One region of the Paenibacillus sp. S29 genome, then DNA from elsewhere that is predicted to be linked to it. Evidence: riboswitches for the same ligand, from Rfam matches in the RefSeq annotation. Region 1 holds a riboswitch; the other holds the start of a gene.
What was found. A riboswitch is a leader RNA that binds a small molecule or an ion and turns the genes downstream of it on or off. The one in region 1 is predicted to bind cobalamin.
Positions count from the first base shown of each region.

Region 1 (7,818 bases):
AAATATCCAGTGCTTGCGCTTTTCGTCCAGGAAAATAATTGTGGATTGGCTCCTCCAAAATATCTCGTATGGTCATGCGAGGATGGAGCGAGGAAGACGAATCCTGTGCGACCAGTTGGATTCGTTTGTACAGATGGATATCCTTCATCCTTCCGGTGTGAATGGGCTGGTCATCCAGCCAAATCTCTCCTGAAGTCAACGACTCCAGCCCTAGAATACATTGTGCCAGCGTGCTTTTGCCACTTCCACTTTCTCCAACCAGTCCGAGACATTCCCCCTGTCGTAGCTCCAGACTCACCTTCTTCACGGCCTGCTCGCTATCTTGCGTGCTGAACCAGCCTTTTCTCCGTTTGCGGACAGGGTATGCTTTGGTCACATTCTTCAATTCCAGCATCACTGGTGCATCCTTCCTTCCGGGCTCATCTCCAACACTCGATCTGCTATGCGGCTCATACCCTGGCGATCATGTGAAATCAACAATATGGTGAGATCAAAGTCTTCTCTCAATTGTTGCAGCAATGCCAAGACCTTGTCGCGGTTGATAACATCCAACGCCGTAGTAGGCTCATCGGCAATAAAGAGGCTCGGACCGGAGCTTAACATTGCAGCCAGCAGCACCCTTTGACACATGCCTCCGCTTAGTTCAAAAGGATATGACGACAAAATATGCTCAGGATTTGCAAATCCAACCTTGCGGAGCAGAGAGCGCAAATAGGCCTCCCGTACTGGAGTAGCGCCTCCTCTGGCTATCTCCGAGGCACGGCTCAGCATCTGCCGTATCCGTGGCAGCACGCCCAGTGGGTGGACTTGCTGCGGTGCATTGTGGGATGGGGCAGCACCAGCGTGCCCCGGCTTCATCTGGTCGTGCGGCATCCAATGCCGCCCGTGCAGTCTAAGCGTGTCCATCAGCTGGGCGCGGACAGTCCGGATCGGGTTCAACCCGCTCAGCGACTGTTGAATGAGCAGGGCAATATCCTCTCGGCGCAGCCTTTGCCAGCGCCGTTCCTGGAGCGGGAGAATGTCTTCCCCGTTATAGTAGATACGCCCTTGCGTAACATTAATACCTGGCTCCAGCATGCCTGCGATTGCGTGTGCGGTCAGGCTCTTGCCGCATCCACTCGGTCCGGTCAGGGCCACAATCTCCCCTGAATATATGGAAAAGCTCACATCACGCAGCAGTAGTTTGCTCCCGCTTCCGCTTGCTCCTACGCCTGTGCGGCAGATTTCCAAATGTTCCACGTGTAACAACGGTTTTCGCTCTGCCACTTGCTCTACCGTATCCTTGCACCCAAGGGCTGTTTGATCCTCCACTATTTGGCCGCCCCCTTTTCCGAAAAGCGGTCGCCCAAAAGCTGGCAGGCAAGTACGAACAGCATAATCGCCAAGCCCGGGAAAATCATGACATGCGGAGCCACCTGAAAATACGAGGTTGCATCATGCAGCATCACGCCCCACTCTGGCTTGGGCGGCTGTACACCCAGTCCAAGAAAGGACAGCCCAGCGATCATCAGCACCACGCGTCCGATATCCCATACTGCATAAACCAACAACTGTGGCAACGCTTGTGGCAATACATAACGGCTCAGTATACGTACGTGTGAATTGCCGGATAAACGGGCATATCGAACGTAGTCCTCCTGACAGGCTTTTTGAACCAGACTACGGATATACCGGACATAGCCCGCCCACCGTACCGCAATAATCGCAAGGGTCATGTTAACAAAACCTGGACCCAAAATGCCCACAATTGCCACCGTTAAAATAATATCAGGAAAAGCCAGTACGCCGTCGATTCCACGCATAACCAGCTGATCCACGCGTCCGCGCACATAACCAATGAGTAACCCTATAGGCAGACTGAAACACAGCGTAGCTACAGTAATTGCACATGCGATTAGCACGCTCATCCGAATCCCGTAAATTAGCCTTGACAGCACATCCCGACCCAGATGATCCGTACCGAAAGGATATTTCCGACTGGGTGGTGCCAGACGGTTCAAAAGATCCACTTGAAGCGGATCATGAGGAGCGACCCATGGAGCTAATAACCCAAGCAGCACGATCAGACCAAACAGTACGCCTCCTGCCAGCAAGCTCCCTTGAAAGGAAAGCCGTATCTTTTTCATTTTCAGCTTCCCCCTTAACGCAAACGCAGCCTCGGATCTATCGCCGTCTGGACCACATCCACCAAACACTGAACTCCTACAATTAAAAATACGGCGAAAATAACATACCCCTGAATCACCGGATAATCTCGCTGTGTAATTGCATCTATAAAATACTTGCCCAACCCCGGCCATGAAAAAATGGTCTCTACGATGACATTACCTGCCAGCATAAATGATAGATTGGTACCTAGCAGTGTAATTATAGGCAGAACCGCATGCTTAAATATCTCAAAAAAGAGGATATGCATACGGGAAAAGCCTCGAGCCTTCGCTGCTTTCACAAAATTCCGGTCACCCAGCTCCAGCATTTGAGCGCGCAGTACACGTGCTTGCACAGCTCCCAAACCTGCGCCAAGAGTCAGCGCTGGGAGCACTAAATGTGTCCAATCCTCCCTTCCCATGGATGGGAGCCAGCCCAAGCGAACGGAGAATAGATAGATCAACAGAAACCCAAGCCAAAAAGAGGGGATCGACGATCCCAGCAGGGCGAACAGCCTGCCCAGACGATCCAATGGGCCGCTAATTTTTAGCGAGGCAGCCAGCCCCAACCCCAGCGTAAGCACCGTCATGACGGCAAAGCCCGCAGCAGCTAGCTCCACAGTAGCAGGCAGTCTGTTCCACAGTTCGGCTAGCACGGATTCCTTGGATACATACGAGGTGCCCCAATGCCCTGTGAACACATCCCGCAGCCAGTTCACATATTGAATATGAAACGGTTCGTTTAAGCCTAGTTCCTGCCGTAGCGTCGTCAACGCCTCCTCAGAGGCAGGGACATTATGCGCGGTGAGCAAAATGGTAGCAGGGTCTCCAGGAGCCAGCCGCATCAGTACAAAAGTCAGCGTGGATACAACGAATACAATGATGAGCAGCTGCGCCACACGTTCCAGTATAAAACGAATCATAGGATACGCCGCTCGTTATTCCGCAATATCGGATTGCGCTGTAATGTAGTAATACTCGATCGGATGGGGTGTAAAACCCTCCACCCCTTTTTTCACACCAAACACATTGTCAGGATGCACAATGAACGACTGTGGCAAATCCGTATTGATGATATCCAGCGCTTGTAGTGTCACAGCATTACGCTGCGCTGTATCCTTCGCCAGCTTCAAGCTGTTAAGAATACTCTGCAGCGGTTTGGAACTATAACGGCTTACATTGGCTTCGCTTTTCGAAGAATAAAACATATCCATAAAATATTGTGGCTCTCCTGTATGAGCAGTAAGCATACTGTACATAGCAAAATCCCAATCGTTTTTGGTCAACGCCTCGTCGATATTTTCCACCTTGTGAATCTTGACCTGGATTCCCTCTTTCAGCAATTGGCTTTGGATGACCTCAGCCATAACAGAGAGCTCCGGACGCTGAGGAAAAGTCAGCAGCGTAACCTCGAACGGCTTGCCTTGCTTAGTCCATGTCCCTTGGGCGTCCTTCTGCCAGCCATCCTTCGTTAACAGCTGATCCGCCGTTCCGTCCAGCGCTTTACGCTCAACTTTACCGAAGGGAAGAATGCTCGGGAACGGACTGCTTGCTTCCGTACCGAAGCCCCTCATGACGGCGCTCACAATCGATGTGCGTGGAATCAGGCTGTCCACCACCTTACGGTTCGCCGCATCCTTGAATACTGGGGATTCCATATTATACACGAGCATATGGGTGCGCAAGGAGGGAGCCGACAGCACCTGTAGCTTGTCGTTCTTTTTCAGTACCTCTGCGTTATCAACCGGAATATCCGTCGCTACATCCACCTCGCCGGATTGCAGCGCCATCAGGCGCGAATTCCCGTCCGTAATGAACTTCATCGTCGCTTCAGCCAATCGTGCCTTCTCGCCCCAATATCCGTCATAACGCTCTACGATCAAGGATTGGTCCTTGTTGAACGCTTTGATTTTAAAGGCGCCTGTCATCGCTGGGTAACTCTGCTCATCTTTCATCGATGCCACATCCAGTACAATCGTCGATGGATCAGCTAGATTGGACACCAACGCCGCATTCGGCTGGTTTGTCGTGATCTTTAAGGCCAGCGGGCCGCTTACATCAATGGACTTCACATTCAGTAAATCCTTCGCCAGATGGCTTTTCTCGATAGAGCGTAGCAAAGATGCTTTTACACTTGCTGCATCCATACTCTTTCCATTATGAAAAGTGACTTTATCCTGCAAGCTGAACGTCCAAACTGTAGGACTATCCTGCTTCCACTCCTTTGCCAGCCAAGCCACAGGCTCCAGCTTTTCATTCAAACGTACCAGTGTCTCACCTGCACCGGATCGCATCACATCCCAGCTATTATCTCCGTGCGGGTCAACACCTGACGGTTTCCATGTATACGCCATTACCAGCTTTTTACCTGTCGCTGTTTGTTGTGCTGACGCGTTCTCATCTTTGCCGGAGCTATTCGACGTCTTATTGCTAGTACATCCCGAAAGAGCCATAACTGCCAGTAACAGCATCACCCCTGTACATATCAACCATGAGCGCCTGCTACGATTGCTAATCATTCGATGAATCCCCCTCTATCTTGTAAAATCATATAAACCTAACGCAAAACGCGAAAAAAGCATTCCGGACCACTTGATCAGCAGTCAGAAATGCTTTCATTATAAAATGTCAAAACACACCTCGAAGCCAACTCCAAAAACATAGAAGGGATCAGATCGGTTTCAGACATTCCGTATGCAGCACGCCTAACCACCTCCCCAGCATCCCGTGGGTCTGACAGTGATGTCAAAACAGGCAGGTCTCCTGACTCCAAGCGTATCTTTCAGGCCTTCCCGGTTCTTCACAGTTCCAGTGGCTGTTCTGAAAGCTCCAGCAGTATCCTGCTGATGCCTGTATACAGTGGCGGGCCCGTGTCGGAATCAACCGAACTTCCCTTTTAAGTGAACACGCTCAACAACTATCCACATGGTCTCAACAAAACCCCGTACATAGAGTCGTCCGGCTCACACCTGTTTTCTTCCTTTATTTCTTTCCATTACGATCTTATTTTGTTGTCACAGGCTTGTCAATAAATGCTGTATAATAATTCAAATTTGAATGATATGGCGAGAATGAAGGTAATGGCTATTCATTGCGTGCACGAAATGACGGGCATTCCGTCTCCCTCATGATGTCCCGAAAACTGTACCAGACTACTTAATGAATCTAAAAGAGAAGCATAAACGAAAATTTAGCAGCGAGATTGCATCAATTTGTACAAGCTATTAAAAAAGATACATTATATCAAATGCCTGAAAAAGCAGTTGGTTATTCCTTCTCCAAAAAATTGAGGAAGAAAAAAATTTGAAAAGCGACAAAACCAAAGAGTTGATCGGAAATTTAGTGAGCAAACCTTGTGGAATTTCTATTATAAGGATAACAGCATTGGGGGCAGCTACCAAACAAAAGAACTATATTGTTGATTCTTCTCAGACAGCCTTTGAGACAAATTTAACTATTAGAGAATTTACCCGTAAAACATTCCTTAGTGATTTAGAGAATGAGTTTGAAAAGCCTCCGGTGATTAGCCGGGGGCCTAATTTGTTAACTGACCATTTCCTGACAAGCCATGTCAGCGTGCCGTTTAGGTGCCTAGCAGTCAAGTTATTTTTTAGCTAGTAAGTGAGCTAAGCGAGGGATCTTGCAGGTCGTTCACAGCGTCGTACTGTAAACCAGGACGAAGCGACGGCTTGCTTTTACGCTCGAAAAGTTGTGGAGCTAAAGAGTTTTGTACGAACAACCAAACGGGGAGGCACTTGCTATTAAACCGTCAGTTAATAAAAGGACCGTTGCGATCAATACGGCTCTCTTCTATCTTATTTTAAATTTTATCCATTAAATAAAATTATTTACAAACATAAAATTTACAGGTAATATTTACTTATTCCTTCTTATGGATAAAAAAACAATTGTATACACGACTCCAGAGAGGAGACTTAGTAGAAATGAGGTTGATAATGTTCTGAAAATAAAAGTAGATGCGGACACTGTGTAAAGTTGCAATGAGCCGTTAAGCGAAGAAGTTGTCGTCGTTGGTCCTTGAATAAAGGAATAATATATTCCTACCAAAAAACCGTAAGACAAATACTTAAACAGATTTTTTTCAAATTTACTCATTTCTTAGCCCCCAATAATATTTTTCGAAGAGGAGAATTTTAATACTATGAAACCATTCAAAGTCATGACTAAAACAGCAATAATTGCAGCATTGACAGCAATATTATTACCATATGGAGCCATTGCTTCTGCAAATGATGCGCCGAATCCATTGTCATCGACAATACAATCAGAAGCCGGAAAATGGGAACCGACAGATGAAATAAAGGCCAAGGAAGGACAAGTCTACAAATATATCGATCCTAGTAGTGTTAACGATGATGTTTATTACTATTATGTCAATTACGACAATTTAAATCAAGAAAAAGGTAATAATGATAGAATTAGTACCCAATCCATTGGGGTGACTCCTATTGTTAAAACCCATGAAAATCTAGGTTATTGGGTTGATACAAACAATGCAATTCGTGTAAGTACATATACTGGGCCTGCTGCTGCAAAAATTACAGTGAAAACTAATATTAAAGTGAAAGCGGAAGGAGCAATAACAGGTGGTGTTAAAGCTATAGAAGGCACATTGGGTTTTGGTATAGAAGCTGATATTGGCCTAGATGATGAATATTCAATCAATGTTCCTAAAGGAGAAAGATGGGTCATTAGTGCTTTTCCACGATATGAAAAACATAGATTAGGAATGTATTGGCCAGCTCCATTCATAGGTGATCCTTTCATAGGTTATGTGAGAGTAGACAAGCCTGTGGGAATTGCTTTCAGAGTAGAAAAGCACTAATCATATCAAATAAATTGAAATAAAAAGAGAGGCCGTTGCAACCAACACGGCTTCTTTTTTATAGCGGAAAGTAGCGGGACTCTCGCGAGTCTACTCAGTTACTTTGGACTGGATCTGTGGCGTCCGAATGATCTATTGCGTTCAAAGGACTTTATATCATACCTAGACAGGGTTACACGAAAGAATGTCGAATAGAGCGGGTAAGTAAAAGAATGATGAAACAGGATTGTAATTCGTCGTGACGGACAATTAAATACTTGGTACTACGGGTTTTTTATTGACAAGCACGGAGGGTGATGAAATTAACAAGACAGCGAAATTTGAGGATTGGAAGACCGGACATATGCACTCACAAAACTCTGGGTTTTGGAATTTAATTTCGTATGGAATCTTACTGTATCAGCATAGGGAGGCATTCACTTTATCTATCTGCTAACGCATACGGTTCGAATAATCTTCCGTGATTTTTGCTAGGATAAAAAAACAACACGTTCCCAAAGAATATTTTCTATCGTCCACGACTTTCACGTCCAATAGTCATAATTCTGGCCCCCTGCTTTAGCTTGCCCAAATCCAGGAAATAAAGCAGTCCCCTTGTTGACGATCCGCGACTGTTGCGCATCTGCTTACGCTGGCTGCGAACCAATGTAAGCAGCTTCGTTAGGTTATAGCTGTCCAACTCCAAACTCAATCAATTTGGGTGTGCTGCGTCTGGCTCCGGCCAGCCTGACGCCTGCCGTAATAGATACCAGTTTGCACAGCCTATCTTCTCTGCTCATCTTCCCCGGATAACTCCATGCCAAAAAGCCGGAAAAGAGGCATACG
Region 1 covers NZ_JBMOUI010000001.1:216,725-224,542, reverse strand. The annotation lists gene ACL9RM_RS01050 (ABC transporter ATP-binding protein) at 1-397, opposite strand, end outside; gene ACL9RM_RS01045 (ABC transporter ATP-binding protein) at 394-1,311, opposite strand; gene ACL9RM_RS01040 (ABC transporter permease) at 1,311-2,126, opposite strand; gene nikB (nickel ABC transporter permease) at 2,141-3,070, opposite strand; gene ACL9RM_RS01030 (ABC transporter substrate-binding protein) at 3,086-4,666, opposite strand; cobalamin riboswitch at 4,884-5,087, opposite strand; gene ACL9RM_RS01025 (hypothetical protein) at 5,451-5,765, shown strand; gene ACL9RM_RS01020 (hypothetical protein) at 6,310-6,993, shown strand; gene ACL9RM_RS01015 (hypothetical protein) at 7,502-7,684, opposite strand.

Region 2 (7,818 bases), 210 kb from region 1:
TTGCCATTCCATGTTGTCCACAGATGCTCTCCTTGTTCAACAGGAGTCAGCCCAAAGACCTCTTTGACATACCAGCCATACGCTTCATCAGCTGTCACACGGAGCGTCTCCTCATCACTCGTCACGTAAGTACCTAGATGCTCATCATGTAACGTCACACTGCCATAGCCCCAATCCGTCATGGTCAATATCGTGGGCTTTCCATCCTGGGACAGGCGCATCTCACCAGAAGAATCGACTGTGAGCTTCGCTCCGTCATTCGCCGCCGTCAAGGTCACGCGATTCTTGGCATCACGGTACACGACGCGTTCCTTTGCGTCCTCACCTTCCAGTTTGGCACGAATCGCCTCCAGCGGTGTAACCCGGTAGGGCAGCGTACCGGAATACCAGTCGCGGTACACCTCATTGCCATGCGTACCAATGACCGCTACTTTGCCGCACCGGGCAGGGTTCAAAGGCAAGAGTTCATGCTCATTTTTAAGCAATACGATCTGCTCCCTCGCCGCACGCAACGACAATTCACGGGCTTGCTCTGTCAGGAGAGCTTCCTCTCCGATTAAGGCATAAGGATTGTCTGCCGCCGGATCAAATTCCCCCAAACGAAAACGGACACGGAACGTATGGAACAATGCCCGATCCAAGTCTTCTTCTTGTAGCGTTCCTTGCGCCAAGGCTTCACGAATCGCCTGTTTGGAGAGCTCTGCATCATCTGTAATGCTGTCAATTCCCGCCCGAATAGATTCGGCCACACCTGGCGTGTGTGAATCGTAATACTGATGATCGTTGACAATCCCCATGACATCACCCGCATCACTTACGACAAAACCGTCCATCCCCCATTCGTCCCTGACAATATCGTTAACCCCATAATATAACGTAGCAGGCGTTCCATTAATCAGGTTGTAAGAAGTCATCATCGACTGGGCGCCGCCTTCCGTAAAAGGCTTCTCAAAGGCTCTTAGGTAATATTCTCGCAGGTTTCGTGGATCTATACTGGAGGAGCCACTTCCCCGATCCACTTCATTATTGTTACCCAGAAAATGTTTTAAAGTGGCGACCGCTTTCAAATATACCGGATGATCCCCCTGTATCCCCTTGACTAACTCCTTTGACAGCTCTCCCGTCAAATATGGATCTTCGCCGTAAGCTTCCTCATTGCGTCCCCACCTCGGGTCACGCTCCATATCCACTGTAGGTGCCCACAGGGTCAGACCGTTTAATTTGGGATCACGACGATAGTACACACGCGCCTCATCGGCGATAACAGAGCCGATGAGGCGCATTAATTCCGTATCCCAAGTACATGCCAATCCTACAGGCTGAGGAAATGAAGTCGCCTCACCCAACCACGCTATCCCGTGTGCCGCTTCCGTACCGTGCTTATAAGCTGCGACTCCCAATCGGTCAATGGACGGCTGGTATTGCAACATGGATTCAACCTTTTCCTCCAAGGTTAGTCGCGACACAAGATCCCGTACACGCTCATTCAGATGAATCTTCGGATCTTGAAATAAATATTCGATACCCGTTGTTTCATGACTCATATCCGTCATCTCCTTAGCTTAATTAAGATGATAAAAAGTTCATTTCTGAAAGCGTTTTAATATATCATAGCTAAAAAGGGATACCCCGGCAACAATACCGAAAACATCCTATACTGGTTGAAAGAAAGACCGCAGCATAAAGACAAAAAAAGTTGTATTTTACCTTCAATATACAAAGCTAAAAATAATATTTTTTGGTATAATCAGGATATATCATGGAAGGAGGAAGCGCTAATGAAAAATACCGGAATGACAAGGCCTCTGGATCAATTGGGGCGGATTGTACTCCCTAAGGAAATGCGGACCACAATGGATATCAATATCGGTGATTCACTTGAATTTTTCGTAGATGAAGAAGGGTTTGTACTAAGAAAATACACCGGTGTCTCCTGCAAATTTTGCGGCGCGGTGGATCATTTAACTTATTTTCGCGACAGCTTTATTTGCGCAGAGTGCATCCAGGTATTAAAGACCGATGAAAATGTGCATGCCACAAGCACCGATGCTATTCAGGCTCAAGAAGATTCTAAGCCGACCCGAACCAACACAACCTGGCAACCCAAGCAATCTAGAGTGCAGCAAGGTGAAATGGTAAAAAAGCTACGCAAGCTGATTCAGGAACACCCGAACCTGCCACAAAAAGTGTATGCCGAAATGCTAGATATTTCCCAAGGCCGGGTGTCCCAGTTGAAAAAGCTACTCTAAACCTTCTCAAAACAATATCCCAAGATCATATACTATGTACTCGCAAGCCTATCATTTTCATCGCAACTACGATGGCCAGATATAGAGTAAGGTGCATATCCGTGGATGTGTCCCTTACTCTGTATCTGGCTTTTTTATGCTGCCCGCCCCTACCAATGTGACAATAGTCACATACTCTCAATGTATACGTATATACAATATATAGATCGAAACAATTGGTTAACACAAGATATCATCAATATGTTGTTTTTGTGAAAAATATATATATTTTACTATATGGAGGGTTTTACGATGAAGGTGCTGGAGGAACATCAATTATACGACATCGGCGAACGGGTCATTGGGGCACAAGATCTGGACATGCTGCGGGAGAATGCAAATTTGAATGGAGAATCGTTCAGCGGCAAAATGAGCAAGCTTGGGTCCGAGTATGCCAAATGGTATGCGCGCCTGCGGGTACTTCCGCCTGAACTGACGAACGCGATTGACCACGGGTATGTATATGTTCACGATTTGGACCAATATGCACTCGGAACTACAAATTGTATCTTTATTCCTTTTGGTCGTTTACTGCGAGACGGCTTCAATACAGGCAACGGCTCTGTGCGCACACCGCAAACGATTATGTCTGCTATGGCACTTGTCGCCATCATATTCCAGTCTCAGCAAAACAGCCAATTCGGAGGTGTCTCTGCCAATAAAATCGATTGGGACCTTGCCCCATACGTTGCCCGGTCCTTCCGCAAGCATCTGCGCAAGGGACTTCGGCTGTTCGAGGAAGAGGTAGAATCCAATATGTCTGACGACGAACTACATATGGCCAATCCCCATTTGCAAGAAGTCTGCCCTCGTTCATACGCATTCGCACGCGAAGAAACGGAGACGGAAACCCGGCAGGCTGCTGAATCGCTCATTCATAACCTGAACACCATGAGCAGTCGGGCGGGGGGACAGATTCCATTCACTTCACTGAATTACGGAATGTGCACGTCTGCTGAGGGACGGCTTGTTACTCAATCGCTGCTGGAGGCCACTATTCGCGGCTTGGGCAGCGGGGAAACTCCTATTTTTCCACAACATATTTTCCAATGTAAAGAGGGAATCAACCAGGCAGAAGGCGACATCAATTATGATTTGTTCTTACGGGCGGTAGAATGCTCTAGCAGACGGATGTATCCTAATTTTGTGAATGTGGATGCCACCTTCAACCTGCCTTTTTACCGTGCTGATGATCCAGATACCATTATAGCGACAATGGGTTGCCGTACCCGCACCATTTCTGACCGTTTCGGTAGAAACCGGCAGAGTGGCAAGGGGAACCTCTCCTTTAATACCATTAATCTGGTGCGGCTTGGCATTGAATATGGTATTTGCACAGGCAAACGCCTGACACCTGACCGTGATCGCTTTGATGCGAGACTAGAAGAAGTTATGCGCATTGCGGTAGATGGCCTAATTCATCGCTATCAAATCCAGACCAGCCAACCGGCCAAAGCCTCAGACTTTATGATGCGCGAAGGGGTATGGGAAGGTGGAGAACAACTGGCACCAGATGATAAGGTGGGAGGCGTACTAAAACACGGTACGCTTTCGATTGGGTTCATCGGGCTGGCTGAGTGCATGAAGGCACTATACGGGAAACACCACGGGGAGGATGATTTTGTATACCGCGAGGCACAGCGAATCATCACTTCCATGCGCGTGTATTGCGATCGAATGAGTGAATATCACAATTTAAATATTACATTGTTCGCTACGCCTGCCGAAGGTCTGTCGGGCAAGTTCACATTGCTGGATCAACGTGATTTCGGGATTATTCCTGAGGTAAATGATCGAGAATATTACACCAATTCTTTTCATATTCCCGTGTATTACACGCTCCCGGCTGCTCGTAAAATCAGCTTGGAAGCTCCGTTCCATAACCTATGCAACGCTGGTGCGATTTCATACATTGAGCTGGACGGTAATGCGCGGAATAACCCGGATGCGTTTCTTAAAATTGTTCAGTATGCGCTGCATCAGAACATCGGCTATTTCTCCATCAACCATCCGGTGGATCGTTGTACGGAATGTGGTTATGAAGGGATTATCGGGACAAGCTGCCCCCAATGTGGCACAGATGAGGAGCACACACACTTTCAGCGCTTACGTCGGGTAACCGGATATCTGACAGGAGATTATACCGTTCGCTTTAATGCCGCAAAACAGGCAGAAGTTCGAGACCGGGTGAAACATAAGTGAATTTGTGTGGCTACATTCCGGAATCTCTGAACGAAGGATACGGCCTGCGCACCGTTGTGTTCATTAGCGGTTGCCGTCATGCCTGTCCTGGATGCTTTAATCCAGAGTCATGGAGCTTCCGTGCAGGCGAGCCATTCACCCCCCAACGACAACAGGAGGTCATTCGTGACATCATGGAAAATCCGTTGTTGGATGGACTGACTCTCTGCGGGGGAGACCCGTTTTTCTCAGCAGCAGAATGCTCGCAATTTGTGCGTGACTTCCGCGAAGCCTGTCCCGACCGAACCGTGTGGGCTTACACTGGCTTTGTCTATGAAGATCTACTCACAGATCAGGAGCGACAGGAACTGGCGCTTTTGTGCGATGTGATTGTGGACGGTCGTTTTGTAGAACAGCAAAAGGACCTGACCCTTCCCTTCCGGGGCAGTCGCAACCAGCGTCTGGTAGATGTAAAAGCCAGCATTCAGGCAGGTTATACCGTTTCATTGACATAAGGCGATGCTTACCCAGCAAGCAAGATGCTATATCTAATCTAAGACAAGCCCCCATCATGGGTAAGCTTGTCTTTTTTTCATATAGCTAACAGATTCCATTGGAGTTTCTATTGCGCATCCTGTAAGTTTCACTTATGATGGTGAACAAGTATACGAGTGCATAATTATTCGTCATACCTTAACCGCATAGCTTGGAGATAGGTGTCTGTTCTATTCAGATCAGGCTTAAAAGGGAAGCCGGTGCAAATCCGGCACGGTCCCGCCACTGTAAACGGGGAACTTTCAGCTGTTCATATATCCACTGGTCCACAGACCGGGAAGGAATGCTGAGCGTCATGATCCGTAAGTCAGGAGACCTGCCTATTTTAACAACATCGCAAGTACCTACGGAAGATAGGGAGGTGTTAAGAGCAGTCGCCGTATTTTTGATTTTTTAATCACGGAGGCATTCTTTCCCCTACTTATTTTTAACCTTGGGGGGAAGAATGCCTTTTTTGGTACGTAAAAATAAAACAGCTACCCACTAGGAGGAAAAGTACATGTCCATTATTGAATGGCCTGAATTGTCCGGCTTAATTAGCAGTAATCTGGGATATCCGCGTATCGGCGAAAATCGGGAATGGAAGAAAGCACTGGAACGCTTCTGGAACGGTAGCATTAACGAAAGCGAACTGCAGACGGAGATGAAAAGATTACGGTTGGAGCATCTGAGCAAGCAGCGCGACAAGGGGATTGATTGCATTCCTGTCGGAGACTTCTCCTATTACGATCACATGCTGGATACATCTGTGATGTTCGGTCTGGTACCCGAACGGTTCAACTATCGTCCCGCGGGTCCGGTTCCTCTGTCCGTGTATTTCGGGATCGCTCGTGGACAGAAGGGAGCAACCGCTAGTGAAATGACCAAATGGATGAATACCAATTATCACTACATCGTTCCTGAATTGGCGAACGCAGTTCCGGTGTTCACTGAAAATAAACCTTTACAGGCTTATCGTGAGGCAAAACAAGAACTAGGTATTGATGGGAAACCGGTCCTCATCGGCCCCTATTCATTCGTTACCCTTTCCAAAGGCTATGATCGTAAGGGGCTTGCCTCTATTATAAGAACCTTCCTGCCTTTATACACCCGTGTCCTGTCTGAGCTAGCAGCAGAAGGTGTTCAGTGGGTCCAAATCGATGAACCTGTCCTGACTACCTCATTCCCAGCAGAGGATCTGGACATTATTCAGGAAGTCTATGAAGCTTTGAACCAGGCTGCGCCCTCCTTAAATATAATGCTGCAAACCTACTTTGGCAGCCTAGATCATTATGAGCGTCTGTCCGCACTTCCGGTACAGGGGCTGGGTCTTGATTTTGTGTATGATGATGGCGAAAATCTTCAGCATATATTGCAGCATGGCTTCCCTAAAGGAAAAACGCTGGGCGCTGGTGTCATTGACGGACGCAATATATGGCGCAGCGACCTGAACGCTGTAGCTGCTCTGCTGGGTCAGTTAGCAGAACAGACCACTGCCGAGCAGCTTATCGTACAGCCATCATGCAGTCTGCTGCATGTGCCAGTCAGCCTGGAGGCAGAGCACAAGCTGGACAAGGAGCTGGTGCAAGCGCTGGCCTTTGCTGATGAAAAGCTAGAGGAAATCGCCATCCTGACGGCTGCACTTGGCAAACACGATCCATCCGCACTCACCAAGCTTGGACAAAGTGCAGATGCGGTAGCCCGTTTCAACAGTTCAGCGGCACGCGTACAGACAACTGCCGATCTGGCCGACCTGTTGGCCAAAGAGCCTCTGTCACGCAGCGTTCCTTTCGCCGAGCGTCGTGAGATTCAGCAAAATAAGCTGAAGTTGCCTCCACTGCCTACGACGACCATTGGTAGCTTCCCGCAAACCGCCGAGATCCGCAAGGCCCGCCTGCACTATCGCAAAGGAGAATGGTCTGCCAAGCAATATCGAACGTTCATCCAACAGCAAATTAAGGAATGGATTGATATCCAAGAGGACATTGGCATTGATGTGCTTGTACATGGGGAATTTGAGCGGACCGACATGGTTGAATTTTTTGGCGAAAAGCTGAATGGCTTTGCTTTTACGCAAAACGGATGGGTGCAGTCCTACGGCTCCCGTTGTGTCAAACCGCCGATTATATACGGAGACGTTTCCTTCGATCAGCCCATGACCGTGGAAGAAACGGCATTCGCCCAATCGTTAACTTCCAAGCCTGTTAAGGGAATGCTTACGGGTCCTGTGACCATTTTGAACTGGTCTTTCGAACGTAATGACATTCCACGTAGTCAAGTCGCTTTACAGTTGGCTCTGGCATTACGGGCAGAGGTAGAGGCACTGGAACAAGCGGGCATCGGCATGATCCAGGTCGATGAGCCTGCAATTCGTGAAGGGCTTCCGCTGAAAAAAGAACAGCAGCAAGCCTATCTGGATTGGGCGGTTCAAGCCTTCCTTGTGACCACGGCCACCGTTGAGCCAGCCACCCAAATCCATACGCATATGTGCTATTCCGAATTTCAGCATATGATTCAGTCCATCTTCGATATGGATGCCGACGTTATATCTATTGAAACCTCGCGAAGCCACGGAGAACTGATTGTCAGCTTTGAAGATCAGGTATACGACAAAGGCATCGGTCTGGGCGTGTACGATATCCACAGCCCGCGCATCCCCGATGTATCTGAAATGCTAAGCATGATCCAGCGTGCCCTGCGCGTACTGCCATCAGATTTGTTCTGGGTTAATCCGGATTGTGGTCTGAAAACCCGCACCAAAGAGGAATCTGTCGCCGCCTTGCGACAAATGGTACAAGCGGCTCAAGCAGCCCGG
Region 2 covers NZ_JBMOUI010000001.1:424,560-432,377, reverse strand. The annotation lists gene ACL9RM_RS01975 (glycoside hydrolase family 3 protein) at 1-1,544, opposite strand, end outside; gene ACL9RM_RS01970 (AbrB/MazE/SpoVT family DNA-binding domain-containing protein) at 1,779-2,249, shown strand; gene ACL9RM_RS01965 (anaerobic ribonucleoside triphosphate reductase) at 2,541-4,490, shown strand; gene nrdG (anaerobic ribonucleoside-triphosphate reductase activating protein) at 4,487-4,984, shown strand; cobalamin riboswitch at 5,167-5,362, shown strand; gene metE (5-methyltetrahydropteroyltriglutamate--homocysteine S-methyltransferase) at 5,524-7,818, shown strand, end outside.
Region 2: linked by a shared signal. The riboswitch ahead of metE (5-methyltetrahydropteroyltriglutamate--homocysteine S-methyltransferase) and the one ahead of ACL9RM_RS01030 (ABC transporter substrate-binding protein) in region 1 are both predicted to bind cobalamin.